One region of the Cellulomonas sp. ICMP 17802 genome, then DNA from elsewhere that is predicted to be linked to it. Evidence: riboswitches for the same ligand, from Rfam matches in the RefSeq annotation. Region 1 holds a riboswitch; each other region holds the start of a gene.

What was found. A riboswitch is a leader RNA that binds a small molecule or an ion and turns the genes downstream of it on or off. The one in region 1 is predicted to bind S-adenosylmethionine.
Region 2: another riboswitch for S-adenosylmethionine. It lies ahead of AB5970_RS01285 (methylenetetrahydrofolate reductase); the one in region 1 lies ahead of AB5970_RS03640 (NADPH-dependent FMN reductase).
Region 3: another riboswitch for S-adenosylmethionine. It lies ahead of AB5970_RS04720 (aminotransferase class V-fold PLP-dependent enzyme); the one in region 1 lies ahead of AB5970_RS03640 (NADPH-dependent FMN reductase).

The regions. Positions count from the first base shown of each region.
Region 1 covers NZ_JBGFQZ010000002.1:11,060-16,140, reverse strand. Annotated here, with positions in the region: gene AB5970_RS03655 (AAA family ATPase) at 1-231, opposite strand, end outside; gene AB5970_RS03650 (RNA polymerase sigma factor) at 398-1,579, opposite strand; gene AB5970_RS03645 (YciI family protein) at 1,617-2,003, opposite strand; SAM riboswitch class IV at 2,178-2,286, shown strand; gene AB5970_RS03640 (NADPH-dependent FMN reductase) at 2,303-2,830, shown strand; gene AB5970_RS03635 (flavin reductase family protein) at 2,827-3,372, shown strand; gene AB5970_RS03630 (LLM class flavin-dependent oxidoreductase) at 3,719-4,924, opposite strand; gene AB5970_RS03625 (FAD-dependent oxidoreductase) at 4,921-5,081, opposite strand, start outside.
Region 2 covers NZ_JBGFQZ010000001.1:242,685-247,765, reverse strand. Annotated here, with positions in the region: gene AB5970_RS01300 (TetR/AcrR family transcriptional regulator) at 1-330, shown strand, start outside; gene AB5970_RS01295 (DNA-3-methyladenine glycosylase I) at 401-991, shown strand; gene AB5970_RS01290 (hypothetical protein) at 1,064-1,279, shown strand; SAM riboswitch class I at 1,404-1,500, shown strand; gene AB5970_RS01285 (methylenetetrahydrofolate reductase) at 1,568-2,605, shown strand; gene metE (5-methyltetrahydropteroyltriglutamate--homocysteine S-methyltransferase) at 2,614-4,941, shown strand; gene AB5970_RS01275 (MalY/PatB family protein) at 5,013-5,081, shown strand, end outside.
Region 3 covers NZ_JBGFQZ010000002.1:229,446-234,526, forward strand. Annotated here, with positions in the region: gene AB5970_RS04705 (DUF1345 domain-containing protein) at 1-199, opposite strand, end outside; gene AB5970_RS04710 (O-succinylhomoserine sulfhydrylase) at 242-1,501, opposite strand; gene AB5970_RS04715 (rhodanese-like domain-containing protein) at 1,498-1,911, opposite strand; SAM riboswitch class I at 1,922-2,022, opposite strand; SAM riboswitch class IV at 2,141-2,255, shown strand; gene AB5970_RS04720 (aminotransferase class V-fold PLP-dependent enzyme) at 2,299-3,687, shown strand; gene AB5970_RS04725 (YrdB family protein) at 3,894-4,274, shown strand; gene AB5970_RS04730 (fasciclin domain-containing protein) at 4,403-5,050, shown strand; gene AB5970_RS04735 (MaoC/PaaZ C-terminal domain-containing protein) at 5,077-5,081, opposite strand, start outside.

The sequences.
Region 1 (5,081 bases):
CAGCAGGAGCAGCAGGGCCGCGAAGAACAGCACCGGCACGAGGATCAGCGGGTCGATCGTCGGCAGCGGGGGCACCAGCGGGCGGTTCATGAACGCGGTGATGATCACGTACGCCTGGACGGCGAACAGGACGGCCGACATCCGGTAGACGCGCCGGCGGCGGACCCGGTCACGCTCGAGCGCGATGTCGTGAGCGCCACGGCGGATGGGGGAGACGATCTCGTCGGCCACGGGCGTGCCTTTCCCTCGGCGCCTGGGATCAGACGACGCTGCGTCGCGGGAGGTGCGATCTGCTCATGGTGGGTCCGTCCGGGTGAGTCGGCAACATCGGACATATCGGACCACCCGAACGGTCCAACGCTCACCCGTTCGGGCGCGGCGCCGGGCTGCCGTCGCGTCAGGGTGCCGACCCGTGCCGCAGCCGCGCCACCTGCACCTGCAGGTACTCGCGCTCCGCCAGGCTGGTGGTCCCCCGCGACGCGCGGAGCAGCTGGTCGGCGGCCTCGGCGGGCCGGCCCGCCCGCTCCAGCAGGTGCCCGCGCACGGCGGCGAGGCGGTGGTGGCCGGCCAGCGGCTCGTCCAGCGTCGACAGGAGCGCGAGGCCGGCCTCGGGGCCGTGCACCATGGCGAGCGCGACCGCGCGGTTGAGGGTCACCATCGGGTTGCCGGTCGCGCGCTCGAGCAGCCCGTACAGCGCGAGCAGCTGGGGCCAGTCGGTCTCGTCGGCGGTGGGCGCCTCGTCGTGCACCGCCGCGATCGCGGCCTGCAGCTGGTACTCCCCGACGGCACCCCGCCCGAGGGCGTCCTCGACCAGCGCGACCCCCTCGGCGATCATCGCCCGGTCCCACAGCCCGCGGTCCTGGTCCGCCAGCGGCACCAGCTCGCCGTGCGGGCCCGTGCGCGCGGGCCGGCGCGCGTCGGTGAGCAGGACGAGCGCGAGCAGCCCGGTCACCTCGGGGTCGTCGGGGAGGCTCGCGTGCAGCGCGCGGGTCAGCCGCAGGGCCTCGCCGGCGAGGTCGGCGCGCGCCACCGCGGCACCCGTCGTGCTGGCGTAGCCCTCGTTGAACATCAGGTAGAGCACCCGGAGCACGGCGCGCAGCCGCCCGGGGTAGTCCGCCGCCGACGGCATCCGGAACGGACCGTCCAGCTCGCGCAGCGTCCGGCGCGCCCGGCTGAGGCGCTGCGCCATCGTCGCCTCGGGCACCACGAACGCCCGCGCGATCTCCGCGGTGGTCAGGCCGCCGACCGACCGCAGCGTCAGCGCCACGGCCGACGTCGGGCTGAGCGCCGGGTGGCAGCAGCCGAAGAGCAGGAGCAGCGAGTCGTCGGACTGCACGGCCTCGGCGCCCGCGTCCATCGTCGCGACGAGCTCCTCGCGGCGGCGGCGCGCGTCCTCGCTGCGGTACCGGTCCACCAGCTTGTGGTCACCCACCACCACGAGCCACGCGTGGGGGTTGGCGGGGACACCGCCGACCGGCCACTGTGTCGTGGCGGCCAGCAGGGCCTCCTGCAGGGCGTCCTCGGCATCGGCCAGGTCCCCCGACCGCCGGACCAGCACGCCGAGGACCTGCGGCGCCAGCTCGCGCAGCAGGTTCTCGACCGTCCGGTCCGCGGGGTCAGTCGACAGGAGAGGGAGCCTCCATCAGCGCGCGGACCTCGAACACCTGCTGGATCGGGACGCCGTCCGGCCCGGGTGCCGCCGACGCCCTCGCGGCGATCTCGACGGCCCGCGCCTCGTCCTGGACGTCGACCATCCAGTAGCCCGCCAGGAACTCCTTCGACTCGGGGAACGGCCCGTCGAGCACGACCGGCGCGGACACCCCGTCGCTGCGGACGAACTTGGCCGTGCCCGGCCACGCGAGCCCCTGGCCGTCGACGAGCTCGCCGCTGGCCACCAGCTCCGCGCCGAGGTCGTGCTGGAACTGGATGTGGCGCCGCACGTCCTCCGGCGCCCAGGTGTCGATCGGGGGGACGCCCTCGACGTGGTACGTCATCATCAGCATGTACTTCACGATGCGCTCCCGGTGCTCTCGTCCCTGCGGACTCTCTCACTGCTGGGTCGGAGCCGGCCGCCCGTCCTCGACACGCATCCTCCCGGGTTCTCGGCGTGTCCGTCATTCGGGATTCTCCGGCGAAGCCCTTGCCGGGCGCCGACCCGTTGCTACAACTCCGCCCTAGGTCACGAGCACCAGCGCGAAGCCCCGGCTCGCTGGTCAGCAACCCCTCCACGACGGGGTGCTCCGGGAGATGACCCGGCCGTGCCGACCGGCGCGGCAAGCGTGCAGCGAGAAGGAGCTCCACCGTGGTCCAGCAGCAAGCCCCCTCCGTCGTCGCCCTCGTGGGCAACCCTCGGCCCGAGTCGCGCACCCTCGCGGCCGCGACCCGCGTCGCCGGCCGGCTCGCCGAGGGTGAGCAGGTCGGCACCGTCGACCTGGCGACGATCGGCCACCAGCTGTTCACGGCGGACCGCTCCCTGCTCGATCCCGCGCTCGCGACGGTCTCGGCCGCCCGCCTGCTCGTCGTCGCGACCCCCGTCTACAAGGCCACCTACACCGGGCTGCTCAAGTCGTTCCTCGACCTGTACGGGCCGGACGGGCTCGCCGGGGTGGTCGCCGTCCCGCTCGTGGTCTCGGGCGGCCCGGCGCACCTGCTCGCCGGCGAGGTTCACCTGCGGCCGCTGCTGGTGGAGCTCGGGGCGACCGTGCCCACCCGCGCCCTGGCCGTCACGGAGGCCGACCTGGCCGACCTCGACGCCGCGATCGACCGCTGGCTCGAGCGCGCCGCCGCCCCGCTGCGCGCCGCCCTCGACCTCGCGGTCGTCCCGGCATGACCGCCGAGCTCCTCCGCGTGCTCGACGCCGACCTCGCGGAGCAGGACGAGCCGCAGCTGAGCCCGCAGGCCTACAAGGACGTGTTCCGCCGGCACCCGGCGGGCGTCGCCGTGGTGACCCTGCTCGACGACGAGGGCCGGCCGGTCGGGTTCACCGCCACGTCGGTCATCTCCGTGTCGGCCGAGCCGCCCCTGCTGGCGTTCTCGCTGGCGTCGACGTCGTCCTCGTGGCCGGCCCTCTCGCGGGCGCGCACGCTGGCGATCAGCTTCCTGTCGGCCGCGCAGGACGACGTGTCCGCGCGGTTCGCGACGAGCGGCATCGACCGGTTCGCCGCGGGCGGCTGGGCCGCGCTCGACACCGGCGAGCCGGTCATCGACGGCGCGGTGTCCTGGCTGCGGGGCCGTGTCGTGCAGCGCGTCCCCGTCGGCGGGTCGTACCTGATCTCGGTCCGCGCCCTGGCGCACGGCATCGCCGACGAGGCGCTGCCGCTCGTCTACCACGACCGCACCTACCACCGGATCGGCGACCACACGGCCGTCTGACCGACCCGCGACGATGCCCCGGTGGTGATCCACCGGGGCCTCGCTGCGTCCGGACGTCACGGCTGCGGCGGGCAGCGGCCGGGCCGCGGCGGCGGTCGGCATTCCGGCGTCGATGCAGGGATGAATGCACGACACGTGGTCCAGGAGCCCACGAAACTCGCATCCATCTCCGCATCGACGCGGGCGACCCCCGACGCGAACGGGGAGGCCTCACTGCCTGCGACGCGCAACGTCCGCACTCGTGCGGGCCAGGACCCACCGGAGTGCGGACACTGTGGTCGGGTGATGCGCAACGTCCGCACTCGTGGGGGTCAGGACCCGCCGGAGTGCGGACGTTGCGGGTGGGTCAGCGGGAGCCCGACGCCGCGGAGGCGCCCACCAGCTCGCCGGCGGCCGCGAGGCCCCAGGCGCGCGCGAGGAGCTCGTCCGAGCGGGCCGTGTCGGCGGGGTCGTGCGTGATGGTGGTGACCAGCAGCTCGTCGGCACCGGTCGCCCGGACCACGGCGTCGAGCCCGCGCACGACCGTCGACGGGTCGCCGACGATCCTCGTGTCGAGCCGGTCGCGCAGCAACGCGCGCTCGTCCTCGCCGCGCAGCTCCCACGGCGTCGTCGTCCCCGGCCGCGGGTACGGGATGGCGCTCGCGCCGCTGCGGATCGAGAGCACCCACTCGGCGAACGGGTCCGCCAGCTCGTCCGCCCGGGCCTGCGTGTCGGCGACGAGCACGTCGGCGGACACCACGACGTACGGCCGGTCGAGCACGCCCGGCGTGAAGGCCGCGCGATAGGCGGCGACCGTCTCCAGCACGGTCGCCGGGCTCACGTGGTAGTTCGCCGCGAGCGGCAGGCCCAGCTCGCCGGCCACGCGGGCGCTCTCCCCCGCGCTCGACGCCAGCACCCACAGGGCCAGGTCGGAGCCCTCGACGGCCGGGCTGGTGACGGACCGGTCGCCGGCGCGCGCGGTCCCGGCCTGCAGCGCGAGGACCGTGGACAGCTCGTCCCGGAACGGTTCCGGGGTGCGGCCCGCGGAGAGGAACTGCTGCTGCGCGACGAACCGCGCGCGCAGGTCCGGGTCGGCGAACGTGAACGGCGGCGCGGCCGGCACGAGGAGGCCGTCGACCACCCGGGCCTCGGTCGCCGACGCCGGCACCCGTCCGTTCCCCGGGGCCGAGGCGTCGGGTGCGGCGCTCGCGTCCTTGCCGGGCGGCGGGAACGACGCACGCCCGAGCCCGAGGTCCACGCGGCCGGGGTGCAGCGCCGCGACCGTCCCGAACTGCTCGGCCGCGACCGCCGGGCTGGTGGTGCCCAGCAGCACGGCGGCGGACCCCACGCGGATGGTCGACGTCGCGGACGCCGCGAGCGCGGCCAGCACGCCCGGCGCCGCGGAGGCCACGCCGGGCGCGAGGTGGTGCTCGGCGAACCAGACGCGCCGGTAGCCCAGCCGCTCGAGCCGCTGCGCCCGGTCGACGGCCGACCGCAGGGCCGCCGCGCCGGTGCTGCCGGCGGGCACGGGGGCGAGGTCGAGCACGGACAGGGGCACGGCACGGCGGGTCATCGGGTCTCCTGCAGGGCGGGGCGGGACAGGTGGAAGGCGGCGTGCGACGCCGAGACGGGGTCGTCGACGGGTTCCACGGCGAGGTCGGCGAGCACCCGGCCGATCGCGGGCGCGAACTTGAAGCCGTGGCCGGAGAACCCGGCGGCGACCACGAGCG
Region 2 (5,081 bases), on a different contig from region 1:
CTGTCCGAGCGGCAGAAGGTGGGCGCGATCGGCCTGCTGGCGACGCACGCGCTGGACCAGCTCCGGGTCACCGAGGAGCTCACGGGCAGCGCGCGGACCTCGGCCGTGGGGACGGCGGGCGGTGTCGACGAGGCCCCGGACCTCGGCGCGCTCATCGACGTCCTCGCGTCGCCGTCCGCGCACCCCGCCCTGCTGCGGGCCTCGGCCGCGGGGGCGTTCTCCTTCGGCCCGGACGACCGGGACGAGGACCGCGAGGGGCTCGACTTCGGGACCGTCCTGATCCTCGACGGCATCGAGCGCCTCGTGGCGCTCGCCGGGCAGGCCGTGTGAGCCGCCCACAGCCCCGACGCGTCCACACGCCGGCGGCGGTGGTGTCGGCGGCGGCGGGCAGACTCACCGCATGACCACGACGGACGACGTGCGCACGGGCCGCTGCTTCGGCGACGGCAACCCTCTGTACGAGCAGTACCACGACGAGGAGTGGGGCGTGCCGGTCCACGGCGAGCACGCCCTGTTCGAGCGGTTCGCGCTCGAGGGGTTCCAGTCCGGCCTCGCCTGGATCACCGTGCTCCGCAAGCGGCCCGCCTTCCGGGCGGCGTTCGCCGACTTCGACCCGGAGGTGGTCGCGGAGTTCGGCGACGACGACGTGGCCCGGCTCATGGCGGACGCCGGCATCGTGCGCAACCGCGCGAAGATCGAGGCGACCATCGCCAACGGGCGCGCGCTCCGCGAGCTGCACGCCGCCGGGCGCACGCTGGACGGGGTGCTGTGGTCGCACGCGCCCGACCGAACCGGGTACGTCCGGCCCCTGACCTGGGCGGGCGTCCCCGCGCAGACGGACGAGTCGCGCGCGCTCGCCCGCGAGCTCAAGTCGCTCGGCTTCCGGTTCGTCGGACCGGTCACCGCGTACGCGGCCATGCAGGCCTGCGGCGTCGTGGACGACCACCTGGCCACCTGCCCGTCGGCCGCCGTGGCTCACCCTCCGGAGTGACGACTACTCCTGGCGGGTGACGCTCGCGCGGGGGTCTCGGCACCGGGATGGGCGCGGACTACAGTGCCGCCCATGACGGAGATGCCCGACCCCGACGCCCGGCGTGACGCCGTGCGCGCGGCGGCCGAGGCGCTGACGGACAACGTCGCCCCGGACGCCGGGGTCCTCGCGGCGGTCCAGGACGGGCTCCTGTCCGTCCCCGCCGGCTCCCCCACCTCGTGGTTCGACGTGCCGTCGCAGCGCAGCCGCATGCAGACCGGCAACCTCGCCCCCCGCCGCCCGCACTGACGCTCCGGCCACCCGCTCTGCCGCACGTCCTGGACGCGCGGTGGTGCCGCACAACCGTCGGACATCGTCGTCTCACGGGTCGAGCACTGTTGCCCAGCATGTGATCGGCGGTCTACCATCGCGCCTACCATCCAGAGCGGCCGAGAGACCTGGCTCGACGACGCCGCAGCAACCCCCCTCCCCGCCGAGGGTGTGGGTGCTTCCGCCAGGGACGATGGAGTGAGCAATGTCCCCGCAGACCACGTGTCCCCCCACCGCCCCGGTGGCGACCACCTCGCTGGTCGCGTCGTGAGCGCGGCCGCCGTGGAGCCTCGCACGCCCGGCCTGCACGCCGCGCCGGCCCCTCGCGCGCACACCGCGAACGACCGTCCGACCGTCTCGTTCGAGCTCTTCCCGCCGCGCAACCCGGACGCCGCGCCCCGCCTGTGGGCCACCATCCGGGCGCTCGAGTCGGTCCACCCCGACTTCGTCTCGGTGACCTACGGGGCGTCGGGCAAGACGCGGGTCACCACGCGCGCGCTGGTCCGCCGGCTGCTGCGCGAGACCACGCTCAACCCGATCGCCCACCTCACCTGCGTCGGCACGTCGCGCGCGGAGATCACCGAGATCGTGGGGGAGTTCCTCGACGAGGGTCTGCGCTCGTTCCTCGCGCTGCGGGGGGACCCGCCCACCGACCAGACGGACTGGGAGGCCCACCCCGACGGGCTCCAGACCGCGGGCGAGCTGGTCGCGCTGCTGCGCGACATCGAGGCCCAACGGTGCGCGGACAGCCCCTCGCAGGCCGTCCGGGCACGCGTGCGCCCGCTGTCGGTCGCCGTGGCGGCGTTCCCGCGCGGCAACCACGCCACCGGCGGCACCCGCGCGCAGGACGTCGCCTCGCTGCTGGCCAAGCAGCAGGCCGGCGCCGACTTCGCGATCACGCAGGTGTTCTTCGACGCCGACGACTACCTGGGTATCGTGGCGGAGGCCCGTGAGGCCGGCGTGACCATCCCGATCATCCCGGGCATCATCCCGACCACGGACCCGGCCCGCCTGCTGCGGGTCCAGGAGCTCACCGGCGTCCCCGTGCCGGGCCGGCTGCTGGACCTGCTCGGCTCCGCCGACGACGAGCTCGACCGCCACCGCCGGGGTATCCGGGCCAGCGTCGACCTGGTCAACGGCGTCCTGGACGGCGGGGCGCCCGGCGTCCACCTGTACACGTTCAACCAGCACCATGCCGCACTTGACCTGCTCGAGGGTGCACACCTCGACGGCGGAGCTCGGACAGCTCCGGACCTGGCCGGCTGGCCGCAGGACACGGCACCCGCCCGACCCCCGAGGGACTGAGTAGACACATGAGCGACACCACCCCCACGTTCCCCGCGAGCTCCGTGCTCGGGTACCCCCGCATCGGCCCGCGCCGCGAGCTGAAGAAGGCCCTCGAGGCGTTCTGGGCCGGCCGCACCACGGCCGACGAGGTCGAGGCCACCGCCGCCGACCTGCGCAAGCGCACCCGCACGCGCCTGGCCGAGCTCGGCCTGGCCACCGACGTGCCGGCCATCCCCAGCGCCTTCTCGTTCTACGACCAGGTGCTCGACGCCACCGCCGTGGTGGGTGCCGTGCCGGCCCGCTTCGCGGACCTCGTCGGCGCCGACGGCTCGCTCGACCTCGCCGGCTACTCCACGGTGGCCCGCGGCCGCGGCGACGACCTGCCGCTCGAGATGACCAAGTGGTTCGACACCAACTACCACTACCTGGTGCCCGAGATCGGCCCGGAGACCACGTTCCGGTTCGCCAGCGACCGCCCGGTCCGGGAGTTCGCGGAGGCCCTCGCGGACGGCGTGCTCACCCGCCCGGTGCTCGTCGGCCCCGTCACCTACCTCGCGCTGGCCAAGGCCACCGAGGACGCCCCCGAGGGCTTCGCGCCGATCGACCGCCTGGCCGACCTGCTGCCCGTCTACGCCGAGCTGCTCACGGCCCTCGCCGCGGCCGGTGCCACGTGGGTCCAGCTGGAGGAGCCCGCCCTGGTCTCCGACTCGGTCACGGTCCCGGCCGATCAGCTGCTCGCCGCCGTCATCGAGGCGTACCGCGCGCTGGCGACGGACCTGACCGACCGCCCGGCCATCCTCGTCGCGGCGCCCTACGGCGACCTCGGCGCGGCGTTCCCGGTGCTGGCCGCGACGGACGTCGAGGCGATCGGGATCGACCTGGTCCGCGGCCACGCGCCCGCCGAGAAGGTCCCGGGCCTGGAGTCCAAGACCCTCGTCGCCGGCGTCATCGACGGCCACAACATCTGGCGCGCCGACCTCGACGCCAAGCTGGCGATCCTCGAGCAGCTCGAGGGCCTCGGCGCCGCCGCGGTCACCGTCGGCACCTCGACGTCGCTGTTCCACGTCCCGCACACGCTCGAGGACGAGCCGAACCTCGACGCCACACTCAAGACCTGGCTCGCGTTCGCCGACGAGAAGGTCGTCGAGGTCGTCACCCTGGCCGAGGGCCTCACCGAGGGCCGCGAGGCCATCCACGAGCAGCTGCTGGCCGCGACCGACGCGGTGAGCTCGCGCCGCACGGCGCCCGGCGTGGTCAACCCCGAGGTCCGCGACCGCGTCGCCGCGCTCGACGAGTCCGCGTTCAGCCGCGGCCCGTTCGAGGAGCGCAAGGTCGCCCAGGCCGCGCGCCTCAACCTGCCGCCTCTGCCCACCACGTCCATCGGCTCGTTCCCGCAGACCACCGAGATCCGCACGGCCCGCGCCGCGTTCGGCAAGGGCGAGCTGACGGAGGCGCAGTACGACGACGAGATGAAGGCGGAGATCCGCCGCGTCGTCGAGCTGCAGGAGAAGATCGGCTTCGACGTGCTGGTGCACGGCGAGCCCGAGCGCAACGACATGGTCCAGTACTTCGCCGAGAACCTCGACGGGTTCGCGGTCACGCAGAACGGCTGGGTCCAGTCGTACGGCTCGCGCTGCACGCGGCCGTCGATCCTGTGGGGCGACGTCTCGCGGCCCAAGCCGATCACGGTCGAGTGGTCGTCGTACACGCAGTCGCTCACCGAGAAGCCGGTCAAGGGCATGCTCACGGGCCCGGTGACCATCCTCGCGTGGTCGTTCGTCCGCGACGACCAGCCGCTGGGCGACACCGCCAACCAGGTGGGCCTGGCCCTGCGCGACGAGATCGCCGACCTCGAGGCCGCCGGCATCGCCGTGATCCAGGTGGACGAGCCCGCGCTGCGCGAGCTGCTGCCCCTGCGCGTCGAGGACCACCCGGCCTACCTCGACTGGTCGGTGCGCTCGTTCCGCCTGTCGACCGCGGGCGTCCGCCCCGACACGCAGATCCACACGCACCTGTGCTACTCGGAGTTCGGCGAGATCATCGGCGCGATCGACGGCCTCGACGCCGACGTGACGTCGATCGAGGCGGCCCGCTCGAAGATGGAGATCCTCGGCGACATCTCGGCGGCCGGCTACCCGCGCGGCATCGGCCCGGGCGTCTACGACATCCACTCCCCGCGCGTGCCCAGCGAGGCCGAGGTCGAGGAGCTGCTCACCGAGGCGGTCAAGGCCATCGCGGTCGACCAGCTCTGGGTCAACCCCGACTGCGGCCTGAAGACCCGGCGCTACGAGGAGGTCGCCCCGTCGCTGGAGCACATCCTCGAGGCGACCCGGAAGGTCCGCGCGACCCTCTGACTCGAGCTCGTCGGCCCCGGACACCCTCCACGGTGTCCGGGGCCGACCTGTCTCGTCCTAGGGTCGGGCGGGTGACGATCTTCGACACCGTCCCCCTCGACCAGCTCCGGCGCCGGACCAGCGCCAAGTGGCGCGCGTAC
Region 3 (5,081 bases), 220 kb from region 1:
CGCGCGTGGCGTGCGACGCGGTGTCGTCGGGACCCATCGGGCCGACCACGATCCAGGTCCACACGACGAAGACCGCGGCCACGGTCGCCCAGCCGGCCAGCACCGCGGCGACCGGCGAGGTCCACCCGATGACCGAGCCGACGACGATCCCGGCGAGCACCCCGACGAGCAGGCGGACCAGCGACGACGACGGGCTCATGCGGTCAGTGTTCCGCGCCGGGCCGACCGGATCGGGGAGGCGTCAGCCGGCGAGTGTGTCGAGCGCCTGCGTCAGGTCGTCGACGAGGTCCGCCGGGTCCTCGAGACCGACCGACAGCCGGACCGTCGTCTCCGCGATGCCCACGGCCGCGCGGCCCTCGGGCCCGAGCTTGCGGTGCGTGGTCGTCGCGGGGTGCGTGACCATCGACTTGGCGTCGCCCAGGTTGTTCGAGATGTCGACGATCCGCAGCGCGTCGAGCACGCCGAACGTGGCCTTCTTGGCGACGTCGGGCTGGGTGCCCTCGGGCACCGCGAGGTTGAAGGTCACCACCGTGCCGCCGCCGGACTGCTGTGCGAGCGCCAGCTGGTGCTGCGGGTGGGACGGCAGGTACGGGTAGCGCACGAGCGAGACGCCGGGCTGCTGCTCGAGCCACGACGCGATCTGCAGGGCCGACGCCGTCTGGTGCCGGACGCGCAGCGACAGCGTCTCCAGCCCCTTGAGCAGCACCCACGCGTTGAACGCCGACAGCGACGGTCCGGTGTTCCGGATCAGCGTCTGCACCGGACCGTGGATGTACTCGTCCGTGCCCAGGATCGCGCCGCCGAGCACGCGCCCCTGCCCGTCGATGTGCTTGGTCGCCGAGTACACGATCACGTCCGCACCCAGCTCGAGCGGCCGGGAGAGCACGGGCGTGGCGAACACGTTGTCGACGATGACGGTGGCGCCCGCCGCGTGCGCCAGCCGGCTCACGGCCGCGATGTCGACGAGGTCCTGCATGGGGTTGGACGGCGTCTCGAAGAACACGACGTCGGCCGGCGTCGAGAGCGCCTCCTCCCACTGCCCGAGCTCGTGCCCGTCGACGTAGTCGGTGCGGACGCCCCACTTGGCCAGGATCTCCTCGAAGATCACGACGGTGGACCCGAACAGCGCCCGCGCGGACACGATGCGCGAGCCCGACTGCACGATCGCGGCGATCGACGTGAAGACCGCCGACATGCCGGACGCCGTGGCGAACGCGGCCTCGGCGCCCTCGAGCAGCCGCAGGCGCTCCTCGAACGTCGACACCGTCGGGTTGCCGTAGCGCGAGTAGAGGAAGCGATCGGCCTCGCCGGCGAACGCGGCCTCGGCCTCGGCGGCGGCGTCGTAGACGTAGCCCTGCGTGAGGAACAGCGCCTCGGACGTCTCCTGGAACTGCGAGCGCACCAGCCCGCCGCGGACGGCGAGGGTGTCGGGCCGCAGGTCGGTGCGCGGCGCTCGGCGGTCGTCCCAGTCGGCCGGGCCGGGGACGCGCCGGGGGCTCACGCCTGCCGCCACGGGAGGCCGGCGGCGCGCCAGCCCGAGTGGCCGCGGTGGCCGTCGGGGCCGACGTCGCCCTCGAAGCCCTCGAGCACGTTGTACGCGGGACCCAGGCCCGCGGCGGTGGCGGCCTGCGCGGCGGCGATGGACCGCACGCCCGAGCGGCACAGGAACACCACGGGTCGGCCGGACGTGACGCCGGCGTCGGCGAGCTGCTTGAGGAACTGCGGGTTGGGCCGTCCCGACGGGTACGACACCCACTCGACCAGCGCCGCGCGGCCGTCGAGCGCCGCGGCGTCCGGGATGCCGACGTACCGCCACTCGGCGTCCGTGCGGACGTCGACGAGCACGGCGGTCTCGTCGGACGTCAGGAGGTCCCAGGCCTGCTGGGGGGTCAGGTCGCCGGCGTAGCTCATCAAAGCCCTCGTCTCATCGGTCCTGGCGGTAGCACCCTCGGCCGGGCACGTGGTGCCCGCGGGTTGCTGCGGCGTCGTCGAGCCAGATCTCTCAGCCGCTCTGGATGGTGCCGGCGATGCTACGCGCGGCGATGCCGCGGCTCCAACTGGTGGACAGGGTGTCCCGCTAGGCGAGACGAACCGCGCGGTGCGTTGACAGGCGCGGCGGGCTGCCGGGACCCTCGTTGCAGGTCATGAGCGCCAGCGTCAAGCCCCGGCTCGCTGGCCGGCAACCCTCCTCCGCGGCGGGGTGCCCCGGGTGACGACCTGGCCGCGTCCCGTCCGGGGCTCGGCAAGCGCGGGGTCCCACCGTCGACGGTGTTCCCCCGGAACGTGTCGGAGGACCCCATGACTGCCATCGCCGAGCGTCTCTCGTGTGCGACCGAGGTGAGCGCCCTGCTGCCCGTCGTCGGCGGAACGACGACCGTCCCGCTGGTGGACGGCACCCAGCGCGTCTACGCCAACCTCGACTACGCCGCCAGCGCTCCCGCGCTCGAGGCCGTAGCGGCCCGCGTGACCGAGGTGCTGCCGCTGTACGCCTCCGTGCACCGCGGGGCGGGCTACCTCTCCCAGGTGTCGACCGCGCTGTACGAGTCCGCGCGGCAGACCATCGCGCGGTTCGTCGACGCCCGTCCCGACGACGTCGCGATCGTCACCCGCAACACCACCGACTCGCTCAACCTGCTGGCCGGCGTCGTGCCCGCCGGGGGGCGTGTGCTGGTGCTGGACGTCGAGCACCACGCCAACCTGCTGCCCTGGGTCCAGTCGTCGGAGCGCCACGGCAACCGCACGACGATCCTGCCGATCGCCGGCACGGTCGCGGCGACGCTCGACGCCGTGCGCGACGAGCTCGCCCGCCAGCGGTACGCGCTGGTCACCGTGACGGGCGCGTCGAACGTGACGGGCGAGGCGCTGCCGATCGACCAGGTCGTCGCGCTCGCCCACGCCGCGGGCGCGAGGGTGGCGGTCGACGGCGCGCAGCTGGTTCCGCACCGCGGCTTCTCGCTGGCGTCGACGCACGCCGACTACGTGGCGTTCTCGGGCCACAAGACCTACGCACCGTTCGGCGCGGGGGCCCTCGTGGGTCGCCGCGACTGGCTCGACAGTGGCACGCCGTACCTCGCAGGGGGAGGTGCGGTGCGCGACGTGCGCGCCGACCGGACGATCTGGCAGCCCGCGCCGGCCCGGCACGAGGCGGGCTCGCCCAACGTGCTCGGCGCGATCGCGCTGGCCGAGGCGTGCGACCAGCTGGCGGCCCTCCCGGCCGGTGCCCTCGCGGCGCACGAGGAGGCGCTGCGGGCGCGCCTGGTCGAGGGGCTGTCGGGCATCGACGGCGTCGAGATCGCGCGCATCTGGCCCGACTCGGCGGCGCCGGTGGGCGTGCTGACGTTCACGGTGCCGGACCACGACCCGGGCCTGGTCGCGGCGTACCTCGCCGCCGAGCACGGCATCGGCGTGCGCGACGGCCGGTTCTGCGCCCACCCGCTGCTCGCGCACCTCGGGGCCTCGGGCGGCGCCATCCGGGCGTCGGTCGGCGTGGGCACCACCAGCGAGGCGGTCGACCGCCTGGTCGCCGCGCTGACGTCGTACCTGTCCGCCGGGCCGGCCGTGCGGTACGAGGTGGTCGACGGCTGCTGGGCGGTGGTCGACGACACCCGCCCGCTGCTCGCCGTGCACGGCCTGGACCACCTGGCGGCCACGGCCGCAGCGGCCTGCGGCCCGGCCCTGGACGACTGACCCCTGCCGCGGACGGCCCGGCACCGAGCTCACCTCGTCGAGCTCGGTGCTCCGGGCTGCCCTCGTCGAGCTCGACGGACGCCACCCGCGGTGAGGACGAGGGTTCGGCACGAGAACGCGGGTCCGGACCCTCGTTCTCGTGCGCACACCTCGTTGTCGCGGCGGCGCCGACCTCCAGCGCCCTGCCGAGCCGACAGGATGGTCCGGTGACCACACCACCGGCCGACCGACCAGCCGACCCGCCCGCGGTCGGCGTGCTCGGCGTGCTCGCCTTCCTCTGCGAGCTCGCCATGGTCGCGCTGCTGGCGGTGGCCGGGTGGCGGCTCGGGCCGAGCACCCCGGCGTCGCTCGCGCTGGCGGTCGGGCTGCCGGCCGTGGCCGTGGCGATCTGGGCGCGCTGGATGGCCCCGGCGTCGCGGCACCGGCTCCGGCGCGGGCCGCGGGTGGCTGCGCAGACGGCGCTGTTCGTCGCGGTCGGCGCGGTCTGCGTCGCCGCCGGCCTCGCCGCGTGGGGTGTCACCTTCGCCGTGATCGCCTCGGCGGTCTTCCTCGGCGCCAGGGACGCCGATCCCGCGCCACGGTCCTGACCGGGCGGCGAGGGCCGCGTGCATCCGAGCGGGCGGGATCCGACGAAGAGGACACAGGGCGCCCTCCGGGTGCCCGCGCGGCGCGGCGCAGGGGCGTCGGCCGCGACCGTCGTCCGCAGGAGACCCTCATGAGGATCCGTCGCACGCTCTCCGTCCTGGTCGCCGCCGGTGTCGTCGCCGGCGGGGGACTCGCCCTCGCGCCGGCCGCGAGCGCGGCAGCGCCACCCACCGGCACGTCCAGCCTGGCCGCCCTGCTGGCGTCGGACGGCGACACCTTCGACCGCAACTGGCGGGACTTCGACATCCTCGACCAGGCGGTCGGCGCGGTGCTCGCCGCGAAGCCGTCGAGCCCGGTCGCGGTGCTCGCCGACGGCACGGTCCCGCTCACCGCGTTCCTGCCGACCGACCGCGCGTTCCAGCTCCTGGCCAAGGACCTGACGCACCACTGGTACGGCACCGAGCAGGAGGTGCTCACGGCGCTCGCGGGCGCGGTCGGCATCGACGCGATCGAGCAGGTGCTGCTCTACCACGTGGTCGCGGGCGCGACGATCGACTCCGCCACCGCGCTGGCCAGCGACAACGCGGTGCTGACCACCGCCCAGGGCGGCACGTTCACCGTCGACGTGCTGTCCAAGCGCTGGGGCATCGTGCAGCTGCGCGACCAGGACCGCAACGACCTGAACCCGTTCCTGATCCCGGGCCGGCTCGACCTCAACAAGGGCAACGTGCAGATCGCGCACGCGATCACGTTCGTCCTGCGCCCCGCGGACCTCTGAGACCCGCGCTCGGTCGCCCCGCCGGCTCAGG